DNA from 2 places in the Clostridium celatum genome. Region 2 is predicted to be linked to the other one. Evidence: a T-box and tRNA genes for the amino acid it is inferred to sense, from the RefSeq annotation. Region 2 holds a T-box; the other holds one or more tRNA genes.

Region 1 (10,166 bases), on a different contig from region 2:
CAATTTCATTATTGCCAGCATCTATACTTAATTTCATATCTATTGGTATATTTTTAGGTACACTTATATATTTATTAAATTGATTTACTACATTAAGCTTAGCCTTACTTTTAAATTGAACAATTACAGAACTTATTTCTTCTCCAATGCTTTCTATTTTCAAAACACTTGATGTGTTATTATCTAACGTAAATCTATATACTTCATACATATTGCCTGTCTTTGTTGGGTTTATCAAAGTATTATTTAATTTAACATTTATTTGTGGCTTTTTATTATCACAAGCTGCAACATTTATTATAATTTCTTCTGCAAAAGAGCTTAATGTAATTTCCTTCATTTTCTCACTATCTGTTGTGTAATTTTCTATCACTGAAAAATCACTTTCTCCACCAATTATTGCTGTTAATGATTCAAAAAGCTTATTAGCACTTTTTCCATCTCTAAATAAACCACCTGTATTAGTAGCAATTTTACTTAAAAACTCCTCATCTACATCATTAGATAGTGCAATGGTATTAACTTTTATATTTGCTTTAGATGCATCATCTATCAAATTATTAAGTTCTTGAATATGTTCATCTGTAATACCTTCTATTGGCTCTTCCTTTCCATCAGACAATATTATTATACTTTTACTTTCTGCAGTTTCATTTAATTCATCTATTGCCTTTTTTAAACCATCCTTTACATTTGTTCCTTGTTCATCCATTGTAACTTCATTTAACTCTTTTTTTACTTCATCTAAATCTTTATTTTCTTGCAAACCTTTCAACACAGTTACCTTTGTTCCAAAGGTTATTATGCTAATATTAACTTCACTTTCTCTTATGGTATCCAAAACCATACTTCCTGCAACCTTTGCTAAATCCCCAATCTTAGTTTCTGGATTATTCATACTTCCTGAATTATCTAAAAGTATAACTATATTTTTTCTATTATCCTCTGCTAATACTTTAAAACCTTCAAGATTACTTATAATTAAAATTACAATAATTATTATAAGTAAACTTCTTTTATACCATTGAGTTTTATTTTTAAGCATAATTATCCCTCCTATCAAAAAGGCTTTGCTATTTAATCTTATGTTGAGTTATTAAAATTAATTACAATTTTATTTTATTTGTTTAAACTTTCTTTTTATTGGTAATAATATTAACGAAAGTAATCTTGCTTGGAGTAATAAGTCCAATGCCATTACTCACATACCTTAACAAAAGAGGTTATGCAAAATTAATTGCATAACCTCTTTTATTTATCCACCAATTTGTCCTTGTAATCCTTCTTTTAAAACTACCTCTAATAACACTTCCATTTGTTCTGCAGTTGGAGGTTTTATTTCACCTAAATAGTATTTCCTACTAAGGCCAACATATTTATCTTCCCCCATACGATGATATGGAAGAAGGTGTAGTTTTTTAACTCCAGGCAAACTTTTTGCAAATCTTGCAATCTCTTTGATTTCTTCTTTTGTATCATTAAATGTTGGTATAACTGGAACCCTTATAATTAAATTTGCAGTTGATTCTGCAATTATTTTTGCATTCTCTAGGACAACTTTATTATCTTTTCCAATAAATTTTTTATGTTTATCAACATTCATATGCTTTATATCCATTAAAACAGTATCAACATATGGTATAATACTCTTTATTACACTGCTTTTAACTCCAGCTGCGGTTTCTATAGCTGTATTTATACCATTTTCTTTACATACTTGTAATAACGCTTTTACAAACTCTGGTTGACACATACATTCGCCACCTGACAAAGTTATTCCCCCACCAGAACGTTTATAATATGGTCTATCTTGCTCTATCTTCTCTAGTATTTCTCTAACAGTTACATCTCTTCCTATTATTTTACTCTTTCCATTAATAATCATTTCTTGAATATCATAATTTTGTGATTCAGGGTTACAACACCATTTACATTTAAAAATACATCCTTTTAAAAATACTATAGTTCTAATTCCTGGACCATCATGAATAGAAAACTTTTGTATATCAAATATTCTTCCTTTTACATCTAAAATATTCATAATCACTTCACCTAATCCTTAAAATGATTTTTGTTCTGTTCGATTTATAATATCATCTTGAAGTGAGCGAGATAATGATGTAAATAAAGCACTATAACCAGCAACTCTAACAACTAATGTCTTATATTTTTCTGGGTACTTTTGTGCATCTAATAACATTTCTTTACTTACTACGTTAAACTGTATATGGCTTCCTTTCTGATCGAAATATCCCCTAATAAAGCTAACAAATGCCTCCAAACCTGTTACTCCATTTAAAACTGATGGATGGAATTTTTGATTAAATAAAGTTCCGTTAGATGCGATTCCATGGTCTATCTTTGCAACAGAGTTAGCAGCTGCTGTTGGTCCATTTATATCTCTTCCTGCTGCCGGTGATACACCATCTGCTATAGGCCTATATGCTAATCTTCCATCAGGTGTTGCTCCAGTTTGTGCTCCTAGTGGTACATTTGCTGATACTGGATAAAGTCCTGCTTGATATTGTCCCCCACGTGGATTTTTAAAATTTTGTAATGGCTTAGTATATATATAAGCTACATCTCTTGCAAATTCATCTACCTCTTTAATGTCATTACCAAACTTAGGTACACTATCTATAAGTTCAAGCAAATTCTTATATCTTTCCTTTTGATTTAATCCTATTCCCTGTTCACTTATTGATTTAGCTATATTAATAACAATTTCTTTATCAATAGCTTCACCTTTAGAAATTAACTCTCTAATTACTTCTTTAATTAATTCTTCAATCTTATTTACTGATAATTCTTCTCCATAATTATTTTCTAATGCTTCTTTATACTCTTTTAATGTAACCTTTTTTTCATCAAAGACTATTTTTTTAATTGCATATAAAGAATCTGCCATATTAGCAATTCCAAAACCCTGAGGCCCTGTAAAATTATATATAGCTCCGCCTTCCTGAACACTCTTACCTTTTCTTATACAATCATCAATCATACAAGATAAATATGGTAATGGACATCGCTCTCTATGCGCTATATCAATAGCATTATCAGCATTAACTAATAATCCTATACAATATTCCATTTGTTTTTTATACGCATCATAAAATTCTTCAAAACTATTCATTATTGTTACATCACCAGTTTCAACTCCAACTTTAATTCCATTATCATAACCATTACTAAAAACTAATTCTAATGGCCTACACATATTAAAGAATGCAGCATCATGCCATCCATCTGTTTTTCCTGACTTTTGTGGTTCAACACAACCTATTATGTTATATTCTCTAGCATCAGCTAAAGTAAGTCCTCTATTAAGCAATGAAGGAATAATAACTTCATCATTATAATAAGCAGGCAACCCACTTCCTGTACGAGTTAATTTGGCAGCCTTAATTAAAAGATCATGTGGTGTTCCATTCCATACTCTAACTGATAATGATGGTTGAGGTAACATAACATGCATAGATGCTTCAATTGACATATACGAAATATCATTGGTTACATCTAATCCATCAGCATTTTGCCCTCCAGCAATTAAATTTTGGAATAATCCATATCCCGCAAATCCTTCAGCAGATATAGAATCCCTTACCTTATTTAAATCATTTAATTTTACCCAAATACAATCCATTAATTCTTGAGCGAATTCCTTGGTCAGCTTACCTGATTTAATATCCTTTTTATAGTAAGGATACATATATTGATCAAATCTACCTGGCGAAATAGAATGTCCACTAGATTCAATTTGAAGTAACATTTGAATAAACCAGAAAGATTGGCAAGCTTCATAAAAATTAGTTGCACCTTTAGCTGGAACTCTAGCACAATTTGAAGCAATTTTTAATAACTCTCCTTTTCTAAACTTGTCAGAGGTTTCATTAGCCATCTTTAATGCTAACTTTGAGTAACGATTTGCATAATATATAACAGCTTCACAGCTTTGAATTACAGCATGTAAAAAATTACTCTTTTTTATATAATCCATATCTCCTATATTACATCTAGAAAGCTCCTTCTTAACTTGTTCTATAATTCCTTCATATCCAATTTCTAAAACCTTTTCATATTGAACTGTAACATGTCCAATTCCATTGTAATAATAATTTCCTGGAGTGAATATATTATGCTCTATTGCTGTAATAGCTTCTGGGGCCATATATGAAGTTGCTAATTCACTAGTTGTCTTTCCCCTCCAATATTTATATACTTCATTTAATATATTTTTATTTTCCTTGCTTATATAAAATGGGTCTGCATTTCTTTTTTCTATAGTATCAAATTCACCCTCTAACCATTCATAAGAAAACTCTGGAAACACTTGACAGCTTCTTGGTTCTTTCGTTGCACTTCCTACTATTAATTCATCTTTACGAATTGTTATAGGAATATTTCTTAATATATGTGAAAAGTCTTTTGATCTTCTCTTAATTATAGGTTCTCCTTCTGTTTTCTTATAACTCTCAGTTATAAGTCTAGCTCTATCAGATTCTATCTCTGGAATTTTTTCAAATAAATTATTTATAAGTCGTTCAATTCTTGATGATTTTGCTATACTATATTCTTTCATTACCCCACCCCACCACAATATATTTGTTATTTTATGTATTTATTGTATTAATTTTACTATACATAATGGTATTATTCAACTTATATTTCTTTATTTGTTTTTGTTTTATTTGTTTTTTGTTGTTTTATATTATAGATTTAATGAAAATAATTATGATATGTAATAAAGATAGAAAAACTTATGCTATATTAACTTTGATGCTAAATGATATGCCTATTCATGCTGTTAATTTAGTAAAAATTAATTATTTATAAAACAAAAAAAGGATTCTTTAAATAAAGAATCCTTTTTTGGTGGCTTACCGGGGAATCGAACCCCGGACACCTTGATTAAAAGTCAAGTGCTCTACCGACTGAGCTAGTAAACCATATGTGGTGCGTGTTAAGAGATTCGAACTCCTGGCCCACGCCTTAGAAGGGCGTTGCTCTATCCAGCTGAGCTAAACACGCTTATGGAGCGGGTAGTGGGAATCGAACCCACCTTTCCAGCTTGGAAGGCTGGAGTATTACCGATATACGATACCCGCAAATGGTGACCCCTAGGGGAATCGAACCCCTGTTACCACCGTGAAAGGGTGGTGTCTTGACCGCTTGACCAAGGGGCCTTGCTGTCACCGTCTGCTGACTACTTTTCATATGTTACACTATCATTAGACAAAAGTCAACATATTTTTTAAAATTTTTTTATAATTTTTTTACGTGTAAGTAAAAGTGCATCCCTAAGAATTAAAATATAACTAACCTATAAAATATTAAGCTGACTATAAAAATGATTTTAAATATACATTATAAACTTATCATTTAATATTAATAATTTTAGGATTTCTATTTTCAAATTCACAATAATGCTTGAAACCTGCTTCTAACAATATTTCTTTTCCTTCTTTAAAATTTTCTCCTATATCATGCTTATTGTGTGAATCACTACCTAATGTAATTATTTCTCCACCAAATTTTTTATACATCTTTATATGGTCAAGATTGGGAAACTGCTTTCCATAAGACTGCCTAAACCCTGATACATTTACTTCAATCCCAATATTACTAGTAGAAGCTAATCTCAGCATTTCATATATTATATCATTATATTTTGACATATCTATCTTAATTTTAAATATTCCTTCTATATATCTAAGTGGATATGTTATATGTCCAATTACATCAAAATTTCCCCATCTTACCATATCATAATATTCTTCATAATACTTAATAAGTAATTCATCTATCCTATGGGTAAAATCCCATTCTTTCATAAAATAAAAATCTTTTTCATCTTTAACGTTATGCATTGAACCTATGATAAAGTCATAATTATACTTATTTATTACCTCTTCTGCTATCTTTAAGTTTTGTAGGGGTTGCCCAAGTTCAACACCAGCTCTAACACTTACCTTATGTTTATATTTTTCTTTTGCACATATAGCCTCTTCATATGATTTCTTTATGCACTTTTCCATATGATCATTATATTCATTTACATCTAAGTGATCTGTGATACAGAAGCCATTAATTTCTTTTTTTATAGCATATTTACATATATCCTCTATACTATCAGTTGCATCAAAAGAATTATTAGAATGTACATGACTATCAAATATATAGTTGTCCATTTTATTACCTTCTTGCTTAATCTATTTACCCTATTATGTCTTTTATAGTTCTATATGCATTTTTATATGCAAACTTCTCTATAAAATCATACTTAAATCCATAGGCATTCATCTTTTCAAATAATAATGGCATTTTACTAACAGAATCAATTTCAAGATTTCCATGTATACCATCGAAATCTGTTCCTATGCATACACAATCTTCTCCACCTACATTAATTATATGCTCTATGTGCTCTATCATATATTGAATCTTACTTTCTTTATTCTCATCATTTAATTCTCTATTATCTAAGAACTTAGGACAAAAATTAATCCCTATAACGCCACCCTTATTTGCTATAATGGTAATCATATCATCTGTAAGATTTCTACTATGATTTGTAATACTTCTAGAATTAGAATGTGATGCAACAAATGGTTTTTTTGATAAATTAGCTACATCATAAAATCCCCCATCTGATAAATGGGAAACATCTATAATCATTCCTAAATCATTCATATATTGAACCGCTTCTTTTCCAAAGTAAGTTAATCCACATTTCATTATATTTATATCATCGGAATTTGGACTACCAAAGCAATTTTTATTATTCCATGTTAAAGAAATTAATCTTATTCCTAAATCATAATATCTCTTAATATTTTCTAATTTTCCATCAATACATCTACCATCTTCTATAGTTAAAATAGCACTTATTTTATTTTGTTTTTCATTTTTTATTATATCATTAAATGAATAAGCTACTGATAGTATATCACTATGATTCTTAACTGTATTATTAAAAATATTAAGTAGGCTTAGTATATACTCTTCATCTGAAATTCCTTCTTTCTCATCATCTGGAACTAAATATATAGCAAAAAACTGTGCCATTGAATTAACTTTTTTTAATCTATTGATATCTAATGATGTTTTATCTAGTTTATATATATCATTATTTCCATCAAAGTAAGCTCTACTTAAAGTATCACAGTGCATATCTATATATTTCATAAAACTCCCCTATTTACTAATAATGCTTACTTAATAAATTTATTCATTTATACCTTTGTATATTCTCTTTTTATCTTTTTAGACGTAGTTTTTTCAAATTCTGTATCTCTTATTATAACCATCCCTATTCTCTTATACGTTGGTAATTCACAATTATATTTATCCACTAAATTTCTAATTTCATTTTCTATATCATTTATTCCATTATTATTTGCATATTCATAGTCTGGAAGTATTTATGCTTTTATTATATTTTTATATTCACTTACTAAGATTTCTTTAATTAATCTACTTTTACTAAGTTCATTTTCTAACTCTTCTGGTGAAACATTTTCTCCATTAGATAATATGATAAGGTTTTTCTTTCTTCCTGTTATAAAAACAAAGTTATCTTCATCAATATATCCTAAATCTCCAGTTTTAAGCCATCCATCAACTAATGCTTCTTCTGTTTCTTTAGGCATTTTATAATACCCCATCATTACACTAGAGCCTCTTACCCAAATTTCTTCATCAATAATTTTAGCTTCACAATTTGATATAAGTTTACCTACAGATTCTCGTTTAAATTCACAATTATTATTTGTACTAATTACTGGAGAACACTCTGTCATACCATATCCTTGTATTACCTCAATTCCAAAATCATTCATGCCATCTATAATCTCTGGATTTAAATATGCTCCTCCACTATATATTGTTTTTAAGTTTCCGCCTAAGGCTACCTTTGCCACAACTTCTTTACATATATCTTTGCTTTCATCAATAAGTTTGTTATATAAAGATTCAATAATCATTGGAACAAGGCACATAACTTGTGGTTTAAACAATTTTAAATTTTTTAAAACTCTCATCACAGAATCATTTATACAAATACATAATCCTAAATGTATTCCTTTAAGAATATCCATAGTGAAACAAAATACATGATTTATAGGTAATACAGTCATTGATACCGTTCCCGCTTTTAGTTGCACATCAAAAGCAATTGCATTATCTGTTAGATTTCTATGATTTAGCATTACTCCTTTACTTTTCCCTGTAGTTCCTGAAGTAAATAATATTGTACAAAGTTTTTCTTCATCAATCTCTATATGAAAGCTTGATCTATTCTCAGCCATTAACTCATTTAGTGATAATGCAAATTCGGTATTAAGCTTTTCATTCATTGAAATTATATACTTTACATTATGTGATTTTTCCTTTATCCTCTCAGCTACATCATGTCTTATTTCATCATATATTAAAATTTCTGCATCCGATCTCTCTATTAATTCACATATATCATCAGCTGGCAGCTGAACATCTATTGGAACTATAACCCCTCCTGAATTAACTACTCCAAAATAACTAACAATCCACGGATATGATGTTTGTCCTACTATAGCTACATGTTTCCCTATCATATTTAGGCTTTTTAAAGCATTACTTACAGCTTCACTATCATTTTTTAAATCATTATATGACTTCTCATCAACTTCATTTTTGTTAATTTTATATTTAAAAGCAATATTATCGCCATAATTCTTTGCTGCAAAATCTATTATATCCCTCATATTTTTAATGTTATTCATAACCTAAACCTCCCAAGTTATTGACACTATATATTTATTATTGTTAAAAATTAAACTTTCTTGTTTGAATAAAAAGCCTATTTTATTACAAATAATATTTTTATCCTTAATACTAAATTCAATATTTTGCATACCATAAGATAGTCCAGTTCCAATAGCTTTTAAAAAACTCTCTTTTAATGTCCATAATTTAAAAAAATATTCTTTTTTATTATTAGCAGATAATAAATCTATTAATTCATTGTTTGTTAATACTTTTCTTATAATGCTTTTTTTAAATTCCTTTATATCCTCTATATCTATTCCTACATTTTTATTGCTTATTATTACAACTACAATATTATTGCAATGACTTATATTAAAATTAATACTACTATTTTTTAAATATGGTTTACCATTTAAGCTACTACAATAATTTTCTCTTGCATTTTTTACATTAAATATTTCTTCTAACTTTTCATCTAATAAATTTATTCCTGCATCATGCATTATTTTATTTTGTTCTAATTTGGATATTCCCTTCTTTAAAGGAATCTGTTTATAGAAAATTTTATACTTGTAGGGCTGTAATATACTCAATTATGTCCCCTATAGTATTTACTTTAGCTACTTCTCTCTCATTTACTTCTACATCAAACTCTTCTTCTAAATCACCTACCAAAGTCATAAATTCATACGAATTCAATCCTAAATCTTCAACTAATTTTGATTCAACTGTAATATCTTCTCTTGCTACTTCTACATATTCACTCAATAACTCTCTTAATTTTTCTAACATACTATACTAAACTCCTTTAAACCATTTCTATAATTTCGCCTACTGTTTTATCTTTATTCTCTATTCCTGTAAATAAAATTTTACATAAATAATAATACATATACTCTAACTTTTCTGTTGTTACTCTGCCTGTTTGATATTCAAAATTAAAATCTAATCCATTATCACTAGCACGATGCATAACTGTAAGATATAAAGCATGTGCACAAGCACCATTAGAATACCAATTAGTTTTATAATCAATACTTTCAAAGCTAACTGTTTGTCCTGGTCTTTGTTTTAAATCATTTTTAGTTAAAGGTTGATAAGTCAAGCTAAGTGGTTCATACGTCTCCCCAGGCAAATTATTGTAAAACATTCTTCTATATTCTAAACATTTTACTGGATCATAATTTGAATGCCTAAATAGTTTATTTTGTTCTTTTCTTATTTCCTCTAATCCTTCCATAAAAGTCATATCTCTTTTAACTATTGTTCTACATGGAAAACAATGCACTCTAGTTCCCCCTGATAGCTTTTCACTTAAAGTTGCTCTTCTTGCTATTGTTGACATTATAGAAACATCATCTTCATCATTAAACTTTTGAAGGTATGTTCTAAGCCCCATAATAAGTAAACAAACCATTGGA
Region 2 (5,367 bases):
TCAAAGGATCAGCAAGTAAAAGAAGAAATATTACTAATCAATGATAATAAAAAAGAAGAAGAGAATAAAGATATACCAGAACCTATAGAAGAAGTTGAGAAAATTAATACAGTGGAGATAGTCGCAACTGGAGATATATTAATTCATCAAGAAATATTAGATACTCAATACGATGACAGTACAGGGGAGTATGATTTTACTAATAATTTTCAATATATAAAAGATATTTTAGAAAATGCTGACTTAGCCATTGGAAATTTAGAAACAACTTTTTCAGGTACAGAATATTGGGGATATGCAGGATATCCAAGTTTCAATACACCTGATTCATTGGTAGATGCTATGAAATGGACAGGTTATGATGTTATAGCAAATATGAATAATCATGCTTTAGATAGAGATGTATATGGATATGAAAGAACAAGAAATATATTATTAGATAGAGGATTTGATGTAATAGGAACAAGAGGAAGTGTAGATGAAAAAAGATATATAATTAAAAATATCAATGATATTAATATAGGAATAATATCTTATGGATATACGATGACAACAGAAGATTATTTTAAAGGGCTTAATGGAATTGCAATACCAGATGAACTGATACCTTTAATGAATCATTTTCATCCATTAACATTAGATGAAGATTTAAATAATATGAAAGAACAAATAGCTTTAATGAGGGAAGATGGAGCCGAAGTTATAATTTTTTATATGCATTGGGGTGATGAATATGAATTAGAACCTAATGATATACAAAGAACAATTGCACAATTTTTAACTGATGAAAAGGTAGATGTGATTTTTGGAACACATCCACATTCTATTCAACCAATAGATATTTTAACTTCTTCAGATGGTACAAGTAATACAGCAGTAGTTTATTCTATGGGTAATTTTTTATCTAGTCAAAGAACTGAAAGAATAGAGAATCCATATACAGAAGATGGGGTAATAGTATCTGTAAATATATCGAAAAATATGGATACAAATGAAGTTACAGTAGATATCCCAACATATATTCCAACATGGGTAAATTGGTATGGAAAAGATGATAAATTGTTTTATGAAATTGTTCCAGCTACAGTGAATGATGCAGAATATTTAACTAATGAAGGTAAAACTAGAGTTGTAGAATCTCTAAATAGGACTAAATCAATAATAGAAATGTATAATGATAGTATTAAGATTAAAGAGTAATAATTTAGAGTTATTGGCATATTAACTGTATTATAAATTATTTTGGAGTGATTAATTTATGAAAAGATATGTTAGACTTGCAGGAATTGCATATGAAAGTCTTGTTAATGGACCTGGAATGAGAAGAGTATATTTTGCACAAGGTTGTAAACATAATTGTGAAGGATGTTTTAATAAAGAAACTCATGACTTTAATGGTGGAGAACTTAAGGATATGGATGAACTTATTAAAGATGCACTAAGCAATCCAATGTTAAAAGGAATAACTTTTAGTGGTGGTGATCCTTTAGAGCAATCAGAAAGTTTTGCATATATGGCAAAAAAATTTAAGGAAGCAGGATTAAATATATGGTGTTATACAGGATATACATTTGAACAAGTTTTAGAAAATATGAAGAAAGACAGTGGTTTAAGAGAGTTAATTAGCAACATAGATGTTTTAGTTGATGGTAGATTTGAGTTAAAAAATAAAAAAGAAGAACTAAAGTTTAAGGGTTCAAGCAATCAAAGAACAATTGATGTTAAGAGAAGTTTAAATAGTAGAGAAATTATAGTTTTAGAATAATGAGCAAAGAACAATATCACAAATAAATGGTTGAAAGATGTGGAAAAGATTATTGAGAAGAGTTAGATTGAAAATATTGTAATAATTTTAAGTATTTATAAGAAATAAATAAAAAAGGTTGAAATTAATTAAATATTATGTTATTATAAATGAGTAGCAGAGTTGCTAACAAAGAAAGTTTCATTTAGGTAAATAGTTTCTCAAAAATTAGAGATTATTATATCAATTTAGAATCTTTAATTTTAGGAGGAATGTTTATGACAGATAAAACATTAAAATGCAGAGATTGTGGAAGTGAATTCGTATTTTCAGTAGGAGAGCAAGAATTCTATAAAGAAAAAGGGTTTACAAATGAGCCAACAAGATGTATATCTTGTAGAAGAGCTAAAAAAGAGCAAAATAGAAGATAATTTTAGAGTGTTATAGGTTGTAGTTTAAACTACAACCTTTTTTGTTGTTATAAAACAATTATTGTAAAAAATTCTATTTACTACTGGTACTAAGAATTCTATCAGAAGTAATATATATTAAGAATTTTAAAATGAAAATGAGATAAAATAAATATAACAAAGTTTATAACTAGTAAAAGTGTATTAAATAGATACTTAATTATGCTATAGTGGAAAGTTTGTAAATATAAGAAGTGTATGATAATATATTAAGCATGCAAAGGACTACCTATATTTATGCATAATATATAAGAGAAGCGAATGGAGGAAATGAAACTATGTTACCAAATTGTCCAAAATGTAATTCAGAATATACTTATGAAGATGGAAATCTTTTAGTTTGCCCAGAATGTGGTCATGAATGGACTGCTGCATCAGAAGCTGCAGCTGCAGAAGCAAACCTTATAAAAGATGCTAATGGAAATGTTTTAAATGATGGTGATACTGTAACAATAATAAAGGACTTAAAAGTTAAGGGTGCTACATCAGCATTAAAGCAAGGTACAAAGGTAAAAAATATCCGTTTATTATATGATGTAACAGATGGTCACGATATTGATTGTAAAATAGATGGTTTTGGAGCTATGAAATTAAAATCATCAGTTGTTAAAAAGATATAATTTTAAAATTTAGCTAGGCATTTGCTTAGCTTTTTTATATTATTAATTGACAAGTAATTTGATTTTTAGGTAAAATTATTTTATTATATATTTTATGTTTAAATAATATTATATTAGTTAAATTTGATTTTTATAAGATAATTAAAAATATAAATTCTATGAAGAGAAGAGTACTTATTTTAAAGTATCTATTAGCGAGTAAGAGTATGGTGAAAGTCTTATAAGATATGAAATAAGGAAGAGGGACTTGGAGAAGCTGCTTGAGCATTATTGTAAGAGTATGCCGCTGTAAACTAGCGTTAAAGTTATAAGTGAGTTAATTTATTTTTAAAATTAACTAAATTGAGTGGTACCGCGGAAATATTTTCGTCTCTTTGAAAAGAAGAGGCGTTTTTTTTATATAAAATAAAAGGAGGCATAAATTAATGAAAATATTTATTGAACAAATAAGTGATATTTTTATGAATACATTTGAAGAGCTTGGTTATGATAAGAGTGCTGGAAAGGTAAATGTATCAAATAGACCTGATCTTTGCCAATATCAATGTAATGGAGCTTTAGCATGTGCTAAAAAGTACAAGAAAGCACCTAATGCTATAGCGCAAGAGGTAGTAGAAAAATTAAAAGAAAATGAAATTTTTTCTAAATTAGAAATTGCAGGTCCTGGATTTATAAATATAACTCTTAATGATGAATTCTTAGTTGATTATGTAAATAAAATGAATACTGATGAAAGATTCGGTACTTCACAAGCTACAGAAATTAAAAAAATAATTGTAGACTATGGTGGAGCAAATGTTGCAAAGCCATTACACATAGGACATTTAAGATCAGCAATTATTGGTGAGAGCATTAAGAGAATAGCTAAATACTTAGGCCATGATGTAATTGGTGATGTTCATTTAGGAGACTGGGGTCTTCAAATGGGTATGGTTATATCAGAAGTTGAAAGACGTAACCCAAGTTTACCATATTTTGATGAAAGTTTTGAAGGAGAATATCCAGAAGAAGCTCCGTTTACAATAGATGAACTAGAGGATATTTATCCATATGCAAGTAAGCTTGCTAAGAGTGATGAAGCTGTTATGGAAGCTGCTAAAAAAGCAACAGTTGAGCTTCAACAAGGTAGAAGAGGGTATGTTGCATTATGGAAGCATATATTAAATGTATCTGTTAATGACTTAAAGAAAAACTATGGGGCTTTAGATGTTAGCTTTGAATTATGGAATGGTGAAAGTGATGCACAAAAATTTATTCCTGAAATGATAGAATCTTTAAAAGAAAAAGGATTTGCTAAGGAAAGTGAAGGAGCTTTAGTTTTTGATGTAAGTGAAGAGACTGATAAGAGTCCAGTACCACCATTACTATTATTAAAATCAGATGGAGCTTCATTATATGGAACTACAGACTTAGCTACAGTTGTAGAGAGAGTTAGAGATTTAAAAGCTGATGAAATAATATATCTAGCTGATAAGAGACAAGGGCTTCATTATGAACAATTCTTTAGAGCTGCTAAAAAATCAGGTATAGCAAATGAAAATACTGTATTAGATTTCATAGGATTTGGGACTATGAACGGAAAAGATGGTAAGCCATTTAAGACTCGTGAAGGTGGAGTAATGAGACTTGCAGATTTAATAAACTTAATTAAAGAAGCAGGTAAAGAAAAACTTAAGGATAATAAAAATATAGCAGAAGAAGACGTTGAAGAGATTTCTTCAAAGGTTGGATTAGCAGCGTTAAAATATGGTGATTTATCTAACCAAGCTTCAAAAGACTATATATTTGATATAGAAAGATTTGCTTCATTTGAAGGAAATACAGGTCCATACATTCTTTATACAATAGTTAGAATTAAATCTATTTTAAATAGAGCTAATATGACTGATATGAATAAAGCAATATTAGTACCACAAAGTGAAACAGAAAGAAACTTAATGCTTCAATTAATTAAGTTTAATGAAGTTATTGAATTAAGCTTTAGAGATAGAGCACCACATAAGATATGTGAATATATTTATGAATTATCAAATAACTTTAACAGATTCTATAATGATACAAGAATAGTATCTGAAGAAGATGAATCTAAGAAAGCTTCTTGGTTAGTACTTATAAACTTAGTTAAGAACGTATTAGAACAATGCTTAGATTTGTTAGGAATGGAAAGTGTTGAAAGAATGTAATTAATAAAATAAAGAGTATTGATTTTAAAATCAATACTTTTTATTTTTTATATGAAAATAAAAAAAGCGCTTGCGCGCTTTTTAAATAATGGGGGGATGGGAACCTGTAGTTTTATTACAGGTTTAATATTTACATTATAATTATGTACCAATTTTGAACTTTCTATACAGCAATTTTAAAATTATTTTATTAAATTTTAAGTAATATTGATAATTAAAGTTTAAATGTTAATTTATTATATTAAAAGAGCTATTGCATTAAATTGCAATAGCTCTTTCAGTTTGTTGAAAAACCCCCTGTTTAAAAACAGAGGGTTTTTCTATTATTAGTTGTGGATAAAATTTAATAT

What was found. A T-box is a leader RNA that pairs with one kind of tRNA and senses whether it is charged. The one in region 2 lies ahead of argS (arginine--tRNA ligase), so its partner is inferred to be a tRNA-Arg.
Region 1: it has a tRNA-Arg gene. The T-box ahead of argS (arginine--tRNA ligase) is inferred to sense a tRNA for this amino acid. The anticodon was not compared.

Annotation. Positions count from the first base shown of each region.
Region 1 is NZ_JAJKGM010000007.1:81,001-91,166, reverse strand. It holds gene LPC13_RS05070 (VWA domain-containing protein) at 1-1,045, opposite strand, end outside; gene LPC13_RS05065 (glycyl-radical enzyme activating protein) at 1,256-2,041, opposite strand; gene LPC13_RS05060 (glycyl radical protein) at 2,060-4,579, opposite strand; tRNA gene LPC13_RS05055 (tRNA-Lys) at 4,871-4,946, opposite strand; tRNA gene LPC13_RS05050 (tRNA-Arg) at 4,952-5,028, opposite strand; tRNA gene LPC13_RS05045 (tRNA-Gly) at 5,032-5,105, opposite strand; tRNA gene LPC13_RS05040 (tRNA-Glu) at 5,109-5,183, opposite strand; gene LPC13_RS05035 (histidinol-phosphatase HisJ family protein) at 5,376-6,188, opposite strand; gene LPC13_RS05030 (dipeptidase) at 6,214-7,185, opposite strand; gene LPC13_RS05025 (AMP-binding protein) at 7,422-8,759, opposite strand; gene LPC13_RS05020 (4'-phosphopantetheinyl transferase family protein) at 8,763-9,248, opposite strand; gene LPC13_RS05015 (acyl carrier protein) at 9,310-9,537, opposite strand; gene LPC13_RS05010 (condensation domain-containing protein) at 9,554-10,166, opposite strand, start outside.
Region 2 is NZ_JAJKGM010000076.1:275-5,641, forward strand. It holds gene LPC13_RS16370 (CapA family protein) at 1-1,200, shown strand, start outside; gene nrdG (anaerobic ribonucleoside-triphosphate reductase activating protein) at 1,259-1,765, shown strand; gene LPC13_RS16380 (zinc-ribbon domain-containing protein) at 2,023-2,175, shown strand; gene LPC13_RS16385 (zinc ribbon domain-containing protein YjdM) at 2,493-2,834, shown strand; T-box leader at 2,984-3,211, shown strand; gene argS (arginine--tRNA ligase) at 3,260-5,017, shown strand.